Regions from separate parts of the Enterococcus sp. AMC1086 genome, predicted to be linked through region 1. Evidence: a T-box and tRNA genes for the amino acid it is inferred to sense, from the RefSeq annotation. Region 1 holds a T-box; the other holds one or more tRNA genes.
The links. A T-box is a leader RNA that pairs with one kind of tRNA and senses whether it is charged. The one in region 1 lies ahead of argS (arginine--tRNA ligase), so its partner is inferred to be a tRNA-Arg.
Positions count from the first base shown of each region.

Region 2: it has a tRNA-Arg gene. The T-box ahead of argS (arginine--tRNA ligase) is inferred to sense a tRNA for this amino acid. The anticodon was not compared.

Region 1 is NZ_CM177100.1:1,403,233-1,409,598, forward strand. Features, by position in the region: gene pbp4 (penicillin-binding protein PBP4(5)) at 1-767, shown strand, start outside; gene tsaB (tRNA (adenosine(37)-N6)-threonylcarbamoyltransferase complex dimerization subunit type 1 TsaB) at 893-1,612, shown strand; gene rimI (ribosomal protein S18-alanine N-acetyltransferase) at 1,596-2,144, shown strand; gene rimI (ribosomal protein S18-alanine N-acetyltransferase) at 2,134-2,613, shown strand; gene tsaD (tRNA (adenosine(37)-N6)-threonylcarbamoyltransferase complex transferase subunit TsaD) at 2,610-3,644, shown strand; T-box leader at 3,711-3,912, shown strand; gene argS (arginine--tRNA ligase) at 4,200-5,888, shown strand; gene AC4BC4_RS06530 (Gfo/Idh/MocA family protein) at 5,932-6,366, opposite strand, start outside.
Region 2 is NZ_CM177100.1:3,309,117-3,315,482, forward strand. Features, by position in the region: gene AC4BC4_RS15490 (CtsR family transcriptional regulator) at 1-441, opposite strand, end outside; gene AC4BC4_RS15495 (ISL3 family transposase) at 845-2,149, shown strand; tRNA gene AC4BC4_RS15500 (tRNA-Pro) at 2,299-2,372, opposite strand; tRNA gene AC4BC4_RS15505 (tRNA-Arg) at 2,458-2,531, opposite strand; tRNA gene AC4BC4_RS15510 (tRNA-Leu) at 2,543-2,628, opposite strand; tRNA gene AC4BC4_RS15515 (tRNA-Gly) at 2,643-2,714, opposite strand; tRNA gene AC4BC4_RS15520 (tRNA-Thr) at 2,723-2,795, opposite strand; tRNA gene AC4BC4_RS15525 (tRNA-Leu) at 2,831-2,912, opposite strand; tRNA gene AC4BC4_RS15530 (tRNA-Lys) at 2,925-2,997, opposite strand; tRNA gene AC4BC4_RS15535 (tRNA-Val) at 3,004-3,076, opposite strand; rRNA gene rrf (5S ribosomal RNA) at 3,091-3,206, opposite strand; rRNA gene AC4BC4_RS15545 (23S ribosomal RNA) at 3,302-6,213, opposite strand.

The DNA of each region.
Region 1 (6,366 bases):
TTAAAACAATTACTGGTGCGATTGGCTTAGATGCTGGCACCTTGAAGCCTGATGAAGAAATTGCGATCAATGGCTTAAAATGGCAAAAAGATGCTTCATGGGGTGATTATTTTGTCACTCGTGTGAAAGAAGCTAGCCCTGTAAATCTAAGAACCGCTCTAGTGAATTCTGACAATATTTATTTTGCGCAGCAAACATTGCGGATGGGAGAAGACACATTTAGAAAAGGATTAGACAAATTTATCTTTGGTGAGAAATTAGATTTATCAATTCCAATGAATCCTGCACAAATTTCTAATGAAGACAAATTCAATTCAGAGATTTTGTTAGCTGATACAGGTTACGGGCAAGGACAGTTGTTGGTTACACCAATCCAGCAAGCAACAATGTATACAGTGTTTCAAAATGAAGGGAAACTGGTTTATCCAAAAATAGAGTTGAATAAAGAAACAAAAACAAAAGAAAATGTCATCAGTTCAAACGCAGCAAATACGATCGTAACTGATTTACTGGGCAGTGTAGAAGATGAGACCGGTTATGTCCACAATATGTATAATCCAGAGTTCTCTTTAGCAGCAAAAACAGGAACAGCTGAAATCAAAGACAAACAAGATACGGTTGGGAAAGAAAATAGTTTTCTATTAGCGATGGATCGAAGTAATAATCATTTTTCAGCTATGATCATGGTGGAAGATTCTAGAAAAAATGATACGGCAACAAATATCAGTAAACCATTGATCGATTATTTAGAGGCAAATATCAAGTAATAACAAAACTAGGACAAAGCGTGACGGGCGTTTTTGTCCTTCTTTCCTTTTAACCACTCGTTTTTTTACGAACGAATAAAAATATGCTACAATTAACCAACTAGATGAAAGAAAGGAACTTTTTTGTGCGAATTTTAGCAATTGATACTTCGAATCAGACATTGACAGTTGCTGTTTGTGAAGAGAAGAAGATAATAGGACAATACACAATCACAGTTAAAAGAAACCATAGCTTAACTTTGATGCCAGCGATTACCCAACTCGTGAAAGAGGTTGGATTAACACCAAATGATTTTGACCGCATTGTTGTGGCTCAAGGGCCAGGATCATATACAGGGTTGCGAATAGGTGTAACAACAGCAAAAACATTAGCATATACATTGAAAAAAGAATTAGTAGGCATCTCTAGCTTAAAAACATTAGCCGCAAATTGTGTTATGGTAAAAGGGACGATCGTTCCAGTTTTTGATGCTAGAAGAAATAATGTATACACTGGAGCTTATGAATATGTCGATGGTATTTTGACAATGAGGATCGCTGATCGACACATTGCGATGAAAGAATGGCTAGAACAATTAAAAACAGTTGACCAGCTATACTTTGTCGGGGAAGATGTTGAAAAATTCCGTTCGCAAATCGAATCAGTAGTACCTCATGCAAAAATCTGTACAATTTCTGAATGGCAAATTCCAAATGGTGCAGTTTTAGCAGAGCTTGGTAGATTAGCTGAACCTGAAATTGATAGCCATCAATTTTTACCCAACTATTTAAAACGAGTAGAAGCTGAGGAGAATTGGCTAAAAGAACATACATCTGAGGTAGAAAATTATGTTGAAAAAATTTAATCTTTTTCATAATATTTTAGGTATTTTTTTTAAAAATCGTCCATATGACGAGAAAACTGTAGAAATAGCCAATCAAGAGTATTTTGTTCGTGGCATTAATCTTGACGACATCAAAGATTTACTTTCAATCGAAAGAGAAGTGTACGCTGGAGAATTACCTTGGACTAAAACAGCTTTTTTAGTTGAGCTCCAATCTTCAGATCCGCACCTGTACTTACTCATTCAAAAAGAAGGAAAAACGATAGGTTTTATAGGCTGTCGTATTTTTGGAAAAGATGCTCATATTACGAACGTTGCAGTTTTGACTCAAAACCAAGGAAACGGAATCGGTCGTTTTTTGATTAGAGAAGTCCTTGACTTTGCAAGAGCCAATGAGTGTGAAAAAGTTTCTCTAGAAGTCAGGATTAGCAATAAAAATGCTCAGCGCGTTTATCGACAACTTGACTTTGTCTCAAATACAATCAAACCGAACTATTATACAGAGAATAAAGAAGATGCCTTAGAAATGATTCTATATTTAAATGAAAAGTGAAGCGATGTATTATTCAAAAAAACAATTACCAACACAAAAACTTGCCGAAAATCTTTGGTCGATAAGTGAAGGCTCATATACCAACGGCTCACCTTGGTCGACGGAACAATTTTGCGTTGACTTAGCTCAAAAGACGAGCGAATACCTTGTATTGATTAAAGAAGGTAGCTGGATCGGTTTTGTTAGCTATCATTTTGTTTTAGATGAAGCTGAAATTACCCATGTCGTGATTCATAAAGAATTTCAACATAAAGGATATGGTGACAAACTGATAAATCAACTGATTCAAAAATTTGTTAAGCAAGAAATTTGTCAGGTCTTTTTGGAGGTTCGAGCATCTAATACAAGCGCAAAAAAATTATATGAAAAAAATGGCTTTAAAACGATTAATTATCGAAAGGGCTATTATAGTCACCCTAAAGAAGACGGAATCGTTATGTGTTTAAAAGTTAAGGAAGTGAATCAATGACTTTTTTTAATAAAGAAAGAAAATTACTATTAGCTATTGAAAGTAGTTGTGATGAAACAAGCGTTGCAGTTATTGAAGATGGTGCCGAAATTTTATCGAATATCGTGGCTTCTCAGGTAAAAAGTCATCAACGTTTTGGTGGTGTTGTGCCAGAAGTTGCTAGTCGTCATCATGTAGAAGAAATTACTTTATGTATTGATGACGCTTTAGCAGCAGCAGACGTAAAACCAAAGGATTTGAGTGGTGTAGCTGTTACATATGGACCTGGTTTGGTGGGTGCTTTGTTGATTGGTATCTCTGCGGCTAAGGCATTTGCGTGGGCACATGATTTGCCATTGATTCCAGTCAATCACATGGCTGGACATATTTATGCCGCTCGGTTTGTGGAACCATTGCAGTTTCCGTTGATGGCTTTATTAGTCAGCGGTGGTCATACAGAATTAGTATACATGAAAGAAACGGGTTCATTTGAAATAATTGGTGAAACAAGAGATGATGCTGCTGGTGAAGCATACGATAAAGTAGGTAGAGTGTTAGGTTTAACTTATCCGAGTGGTAAAGAGATTGACGAGTTGGCTCATCTTGGGCAAGATACGTATCATTTTCCTCGGGCAATGATCAAAGAGGACAATTATGATTTTAGTTTTAGTGGGTTGAAAAGTTCATTTATCAATACGGTTCATAATGCTGAACAACGTGGCGAAAAATTGATAGTTAAAGATTTGGCTGCGAGTTTTCAAGCAAGCGTTATCGATGTACTGGCTGCTAAAACAATTCGAGCCTGTAAAGAATACCCAGTCAAGCAATTAGTGATGGCAGGCGGCGTTGCAGCGAATAAAGGATTACGTGATCGTTTTAGTAAAGAAGTAGCTAGTGAACTTCAAGGCGTAACCTTCATTGTTCCACCACTTAGATTATGTGGGGATAATGCGGCAATGATAGGTGCAGCAGCATTCATAGAAGCCGATAAAGGACATTATGCAGATTATCACTTAAATGCAGATCCTAGTTTGTCCTTTATGAACATTTAAACTTAAAAATCAACTGACAAGACTAGGCATAGAGAAAAATATTTGCTATAATGAACCCAGTTTAATAATGATTCATTGAAAAAGAGAGTACTTCATTAAAAATTGTCTAAGCGATTTCGGGAAGGTGAAAGCCGAAAATAGTTAAATGAAGGAAACGCACTTTCGAGAATCTGCTTATGCAGACGGCAGTCTACCGTTACTAGATTAAGTGGGTCCGTCAAATGAACGGACAATTAGAGTGGTACCGCGGGAAAATCTCGTCTCTGGTGTTTTTAACACTAGGGACTTTTTGTTGTGAACCACTACGACTGACTTAGTCAAAGTAGATTGTGAACAATACTTGGCGACTAAAAAGACGAAGTGATTTTATGATGCACGATCCAAGGTATCAGAAAGACACGTTGCCATACCAGAAACCATCAATCATCTAAATCACACACAGACAAAATGATGTTGTCGATTGCTCAAAAAGAAGAATTTTTGAACAAAAGTGATAATTAATTGTTGATCAATCTCTATCAAACAATAGAAAATCAATCATATAGGAGGATATCCATGAATAACAAAGAAATCGTAGCGAAAGCCATTTATGACGTAGTAAAAGAGGACCTTTCCTTAGAAACAGTCACACAATTATTGGAAAATCCAAAATCTGTCGACCATGGAGATGTCGCTTTTCCAGCATTTTCATTGGCAAAAGTTTACCGCAAAGCACCTCAACAAATCGCTGCTGAATTAGCAGAAAAAATCACAGGCACTGATTTTGAAAAAATCGAAGTAATTGGCCCTTATTTGAACTTTTTCATGAATAAAAAGATGGTCAGTCAGACAGTGATTGGTCAGATTGCCAAACAAAAAGGGCATTATGGTGACAGTTCGATTGGTGAAGGCAATGTACCGATTGACATGTCTTCCCCTAATATTGCCAAACCAATTTCAATGGGACATCTGCGCTCCACAGTAATCGGAAATTCGATTGCGTTTATCCTTGAAAAAATTGGTTATTCACCTGTTCGTATCAACCATTTAGGCGATTGGGGGACACAATTTGGTAAACTGATTGTGGCATACAAAAAATGGGGATCAGAAGAATCCGTTAAAACAGCACCGATCACCGAATTATTACGTCTATATGTACAGTTTCATGAAGAGGCTGAAACACAACCCGAACTAGATGAAGAAGCGCGTGCTTGGTTTAAAAAACTAGAAGAAGGTGACCCAGTAGCCACTGAATTGTGGCAATGGTTCCGTACAGAGTCATTAAAAGAATTTGATAAAATATATTCTATGTTGGAAGTTTCTTTTGATTCATATAATGGAGAAGCATTCTACAACGATAAAATGGCTGAAATTGTCACGATGTTAGAAGAAAAACATCTGTTGCAAGAAAACCAAGGGGCTGAAATTGTCGATTTGTCAGCCTATGACCTAAATCCTGCGTTGATTAAAAAATCAGATGGTGCAACACTGTACATCACACGTGATTTAGCCGCAGCTGTTTACCGCAAACGTACTTATGACTTTGCAAAATCAATCTATGTTGTCGGAAATGAGCAAAGTAATCACTTCAAGCAATTAAAGGCTGTTTTAAAAGAGCTTGGCTTTGATTGGTCTAAAGACATGCAACATGTACCATTTGGTTTGATCACACAAGGTGGTAAAAAATTATCGACGCGTAAAGGAAAAATTGTTTTACTAGAAGAAGTATTGAATGAAGCAGTTGAATTAGCGAATAAGCAAATTATGGAGAAAAATCCTGATTTACCTAATCGTGAAGAAGTGGCTAGACAGGTTGGAATCGGTTCTGTTATTTTTCACGACCTAAAAAATGATCGTTTGAATAATTTTGACTTTGTTTTAGAAGAAGTTGTCCGCTTTGAAGGAGAAACGGGACCCTATGTCCAATACACGCATGCTCGTGCAATGAGCATTTTAAGAAAAGCTGATTTCACTATCGATGAGACCAAAGACTATGCACTAGATGATAAAGAGAGCTGGGAAGTCGTTAAACTATTGCAAAAATTCCCCGAAGTTGTTATGCAAGCAGCTGAAAAATATGAACCTTCAGTTATTGCAAAACATGCGATTCAAGTTGCTCAAGCATTTAATAAATATTATGCACATGTCAAAATCTTGACTGAAGATGAGCAAAAAGAATCACGTTTAGCGTTAGTTTATGGGATGGCGACTATTATTAAAGAAGATCTACGTTTGTTGGGTCTACATGCACCGAATGAAATGTAATAAGTAAATCAGTCAAAAAAATACCCGCAAAAGCGGGTATTTTTTAGTTGGTCCAGTGTTGTTGCATTTGATCCAGAAGGTCGATAACGTCCTTTGTTAAAAAGAGCGAACGATTCGATTTTTTTCCTTCGATCATTTTGACCATATTTTCGATTTCATAATTCAAAGCCTGACTGCTATCACCTGAAATGATCGTCTCTACAGTACCATCATTAAAAAAGATTTTTGCTTCATCTGCCCGTGGATACTCGTTGATCACAATATAAGCATCTTCAAAAGCGACAATACCTTGTTTAGGCATTTTTGCTTGGAAACTTAATGACACAGTAGCCATTTCTGCTTCATTTTGTAAAATAGTGGCCGATTGTTCGTCTACACCAGTTGAAAATGGCTGCATAACAGAAGAAATAACTTTAGGTTGAGATGTAAGAAACCAACGAGCAAAAGAGACAGCATAAGTACCGATGTCTAAGAGAGC
Region 2 (6,366 bases), 1.5 Mb from region 1:
TAAAAATGAATGCATCAATTGAGCACGTAAATAATCTTCATTTGATCCTGTCTTACCTAAAACCTGTTTACCAAGAACAGACAGTATCAGATTTCCTTCTCTTTTAGTTATAACTTCTTCTTCATACAACTTTTGTACGAAAATCAACGCATCTTTTTCTGAAAGTTCACTACCCGTAAATTGAGCCATTTGCTTTAATAATTGATCACTATCAGAAATTTGGACTTTAGCAATCCTAATGTAACCACCACCGCCACGTTTACTTTCCACAGAATATCCTCGTTGAATTGTAAAACGCGTGTTGATAACATAATTAATCTGGGAGGGAACACAATTGAATAAGTGAGCCATTTCAGCTCTACGAATCTCAATTTTACTGCTTTCTTCAAGAATCTTTTTTAAATATGCTTCTATTAAATCCGAAGTATTTTGATTACTCATCACACTCATCCTTTTCCCTTGACTAATACTGACCTTAATTATACATAATTTTAAGTGTTTAATAAAGGAGAATGCCTAATTTGATAAGAAAAGATTATTTACAGCTTTTAATAAATTTAAAGTATAAGGCTAGGAAGTAAGCTAAACGCTTCTGTCCCAACCTCATACTTTTCTAGAACTTTCCCAGAGATACAATGATTATCGTAAAGCTATTCCATTGGTAACCTCAAAAATCAATTCTTTCTATTTTATCCGCTCAGTTCTTTTCAATCAATTTTGGCTCTATACTTTTTGATGTTGGTGAACAATCACCGGCATCTTTTTTAATGCAAAATAATAGAAAAGACACCTTGATATCCTTTAGAATTAAGTCGTCTAAAACCAATCAAAAGGGGAAATCAAGATGTCCTATACAAATCTTATCAAAGAAACCTTAGATATTCTAGACTTAAACATTACTTTTAATGAAAATTCTTTAAAAAAAGAACGCATTAAAGGACGGATCTGCCAGGAATTTTCTGGTACGTTGGACTATTTAGCGCACTCCTGTCCTCATTGTGGCGCCCATGAAGACGGATCGATTATTCGTTGGAGCTTTACAACCTGTCTGATTTTACTGAATGATGTTTCTGAATACCAAACATACTTACGCTTGAAGAAACGTCGTTTCTTCTGCCATTCTTGTGATAGAACTTTTGTCGCTGAAACAAGTCTTATCGAAAAGTGTTGCTCGATCTCTAAGAAAGTTAAGCTTTCGATTGCCGAGCGTCTACGAAACACTTCGTCTATGACCGAAATTGCCCGTCAAAAGAAGGTCTCTGTTTCCTCTGTTTATCGCGTATTGAAACAGTTTTACGAACCCCAAAAAATCAATCGACTCATCTTGCCAGAAGTTCTTTGTTTTGATGAATTTAAATCAGTGAAACAAGTCGCTGCCTCTATGAGTTTCATTATGATGGATGGACAAACAACGCAATTACTCGATGTCGTTGAAAACCGCCAGTTGCCTTTTTTAGAACGCTATTTCTCACGATTTTCTTTATCTGTTCGTGAAGGTGTAAAATACATTGTTTGCGATATGTATGCGCCTTATTTTTCTTTAATTAAGAAACTATTTCCCAAGTCTCAGATTGTTCTTGATCGCTTTCATATTGTGCAACACATTGGGCGAACGTTCTTAAAACACCGCATTCAACGAATGAATACCTTTCTCCATCAAGGATTTGTAGAAGCAAAAAAATACCGTCACTTGAAGAAATACTGGAAACTACTTCAAAAGAATCAATCGAAGCTCCATTTTGAAAAACGCCAATGGCGTCCTTCCTTCCGTGCTTATTTAACAGAAACCGAACTCGTGGATCGATTACTTGCCTATGATGAAGAATTAAAAGCTGGCTATACCTGTTATCAGGATTTTCTCTATGCCATACAAACAAGAGATTACACACGGTTTCACGTGTTATTAGAACAAGATTATTCTAGGCTTCCAGCTTATTATCAAACAACAATTACTACCTTTAAAAAAGTTCAAACGGGCATTAAAAATGCGTTGGATTTGCCTTATTCCAACGGACCGTTAGAATGCTTGAATAACCATATCAAAGTATTAAAGAGAAATGCCTACGGCTTCCGTAACTTCTATAATTTTAAATTGAGAATTACTTTATGCTTTGGGTCTGTTCTTTTTCAACCAAATAGAAAAACCTAGAGGCATTTCCCTCTAGGCTTCATCATTGATTTAATTCTTTGGATTTTCTTCACCAACATTAGTTGACAAAGAGCCTCAATCTTTTAAAATATTATAAAACAACAAAACACCACTCAAAAAATGAGTGGTGTTCATACAAATTAAAATAATCGGGAAGACAGGATTCGAACCTGCGACCCCTTGGTCCCAAACCAAGTGCTCTACCAAGCTGAGCTACTTCCCGTAGCTATAATAATAAAAAAAGACTAAACGTTCAAAAGGAACTAAATTCTCTGAACCTTCTAATCCGCAGTCAAATACTTTAACTATGCACCCAAAGGGAGTCGAACCCCTAACCTCTTGATTCGTAGTCAAGCACTCTATCCAGTTGAGCTATGGGTGCTACATTTCTAATGCCGAGGACCGGAATCGAACCGGTACGGTGATCACTCACCGCAGGATTTTAAGTCCTGTGCGTCTGCCAGTTCCGCCACCCCGGCGAAAGAACAAGCTAAGCGGAAAACGGGGTTCGAACCCGCGACCCCCACCTTGGCAAGGTGGTGCTCTACCACTGAGCTATTTCCGCAGTCTGGATGCCGGCTAAAGGATTTGAACCCTCGACCCTCTGATTACAAATCAGATGCTCTACCAACTGAGCTAAGCCGGCGTGATGTTCGCCTAGTTATAAAACGAGACTAAAAATGCGGGTGAAGGGACTTGAACCCCCACGCCGTAAGGCGCTAGATCCTAAATCTAGTGCGTCTGCCAATTCCGCCACACCCGCAAAATATTCCTATGAGCCGTGCAGGGCTCGAACCTGCGACCCTCTGATTAAAAGTCAGATGCTCTACCAACTGAGCTAACGGCTCAAAAAATGGAGGTTGACGGGATCGAACCGCCGACCCCCTGCTTGTAAGGCAGGTGCTCTCCCAGCTGAGCTAAACCTCCAAGACAACACTTTAGCGTGGCGACGTCCTACTCTCACAAAGGGAAACCCTTCACTACAATCGGCGCTAAGAAGCTTAACTTCTGTGTTCGGCATGGGAACAGGTGTATCCTTCTCGCTATCGCCACCACACTGGGTGTTGTTGCTATTCAATTGAGTGATTATTCACTCAAAACTGGATTGAAGTTGTAATCAAACTGTCCGATCTACTTTTTTATTTCGTTTCTTTGGTTAAGTCCTCGACCGATTAGTATTGGTCCGCTCCGTACATCACTGCACTTCCACTTCCAACCTATCTACCTGATCATCTCTCAGGGGTCTTACTTTCTTAAAGAAATGGGAAATCTCATCTTGAGGTGGGCTTCACACTTAGATGCTTTCAGCGTTTATCCCTTCCCTACATAGCTACCCAGCAATGCCCTTGGCAGAACAACTGGTACACCAGCGGTAAGTCCATCCCGGTCCTCTCGTACTAAGGACAGCTCCTCTCAAATTTCCAACGCCCGCGACGGATAGGGACCGAACTGTCTCACGACGTTCTGAACCCAGCTCGCGTGCCGCTTTAATGGGCGAACAGCCCAACCCTTGGGACCGACTACAGCCCCAGGATGCGACGAGCCGACATCGAGGTGCCAAACCTCCCCGTCGATGTGGACTCTTGGGGGAGATAAGCCTGTTATCCCCAGGGTAGCTTTTATCCGTTGAGCGATGGCCCTTCCATGCGGAACCACCGGATCACTAAGCCCGACTTTCGTCCCTGCTCGACTTGTAAGTCTCGCAGTCAAGCTCCCTTCTGCCTTTACACTCTGCGAATGATTTCCAACCATTCTGAGGGAACCTTTGGGCGCCTCCGTTACTCTTTAGGAGGCGACCGCCCCAGTCAAACTGCCCACCTGACACTGTCTCCCACCACGATAAGTGGTGCGGGTTAGAGGGTTCATAACACAAGGGTAGTATCCCACCAGCGCCTCCACCGAAACTAGCGTTCCGGATTCATCGGCTCCTACCTATCCTGTACATGTGGTACAAACACTCAATATCAAGCTACAGTAAAGCTCCATGGGGTCTTTCCGTCCTGTCGCGGGTAACCTGCATCTTCACAGGTACTAAAATTTCACCGAGTCTCTCGTTGAGACAGTGCCCAAATCGTTACGCCTTTCGTGCGGGTCGGAACTTACCCGACAAGGAATTTCGCTACCTTAGGACCGTTATAGTTACGGCCGCCGTTTACTGGGGCTTCAATTCTGAGCTTCGCCGAAGCTAACCCATCCTCTTAACCTTCCAGCACCGGGCAGGCGTCAGCCCCTATACTTCATCTTTCGATTTTGCAGAGACCTGTGTTTTTGATAAACAGTCGCTTGGGCCTATTCACTGCGGCTGACCGAAGTCAGCACCCCTTCTCCCGAAGTTACGGGGTCATTTTGCCGAGTTCCTTAACGAGAGTTCGCTCGCTCACCTTAGGATACTCTCCTCGACTACCTGTGTCGGTTTACGGTACGGGCAGTTGTTTTCTCACTAGAAGCTTTTCTTGACAGTGTGACATCAGGAACTTCGGTACTATTATTTCCCTCCCCATCACAGCTTGTCCGTATAGAGTAAAGCATTTGACTCTACTCAAGACTTACTGCTTGGACATGCACTTCCAGTCGCATGCATTCCTTAGCCTCCTGCGTCCCTCCATTGCTCAAACAAAAACAACTGGTACAGGAATATCAACCTGTTGTCCATCGCCTACGCCTATCGGCCTCGGCTTAGGTCCCGACTAACCCTGGGCGGACGAGCCTTCCCCAGGAAACCTTAGTCATACGGTGGACGGGATTCTCACCCGTCTTTCGCTACTCATACCGGCATTCTCACTTCTAAGCGCTCCAGCCGTCCTCACGATCGACCTTCAACGCCCTTAGAACGCTCTCCTACCATCACACCAGAGGTGTGATCCACAGCTTCGGTAATATGTTTAGCCCCGGTACATTTTCGGCGCAGGGTCACTCGACTAGTGAGCTATTACGCACTCTTTAAATGGTGGCTGCTTCTGAGCCAACATCCTAGTTGTCTGTGCAACCCCACATCCTTTTCCACTTAACATATATTTTGGGACCTTAGCTGGTGGTCTGGGCTGTTTCCCTTTCGACTACGGATCTTATCACTCGCAGTCTGACTGCCGAATATGAATGAATGGCATTCGGAGTTTATCTGAATTCGGTAACCCGAGATGGGCCCCTAGTCCAAACAGTGCTCTACCTCCATCATTCTTAACTTCGACGCTAGCCCTAAAGCTATTTCGGAGAGAACCAGCTATCTCCAAGTTCGTTTGGAATTTCTCCGCTACCCACAGCTCATCCCCGCACTTTTCAACGTACGTGGGTTCGGTCCTCCAGTGCGTTTTACCACACCTTCAACCTGGCCATGGGTAGATCACATGGTTTCGGGTCTACGACTACATACTCATTCGCCCTATTCAGACTCGCTTTCGCTGCGGCTCCGGCTCTTCACCTTAACCTCGCATGCAATCGTAACTCGCCGGTTCATTCTACAAAAGGCACGCCATCACCCATTAACGGGCTTTGACTTGTTGTAGGCACACGGTTTCAGGATCTATTTCACTCCCCTTCCGGGGTGCTTTTCACCTTTCCCTCACGGTACTGGTTCACTATCGGTCATTAGGGAGTATTTAGCCTTGCGGGATGGTCCCCGCGGATTCCGACGGAATTTCTCGTGTTCCGCCGTACTCAGGATCCTCCTAGGTGTTGCCAACATTTCGTCTACGGGGCTATTACCCACTTTGGCGAACCTTTCCAGGTTCTTCGACTATCTTGACAGACTACCACATCGGAGTCCTACAACCCCAACAAGCAAGCTTGTTGGTTTGGGCTTTTCCCGTTTCGCTCGCCGCTACTCAGGGAATCGAATTTTCTTTCTCTTCCTGCAGGTACTTAGATGTTTCAGTTCTCTGCGTCTACCTCTATCCAGCTATGTATTCACTGAATAGTAACATCCTATAAAAGATGCTGGGTTTCCCCATTCGGAAATCTCTGGATCATAGCTCACTTACAGCTCCCCAAAGCATATCGGTGTTAGTCCCGTCCTTCATCGGCTCCTAATGCCAAGGCATCCACCGTGCGCCCTTATTCACTTAACCTTACGATCTTACGATCGGTTTTGTTTGGCTCGTTTCTCTAGCGATAGAGGCGTGACCAATAAAATAAGCTTCGAACTATTTTAATTAAAAAACTCATTCAACGCGGTGTTCTCGGTTTGTTTTGATTACTTTTATACTTCAATATCCAGTTTT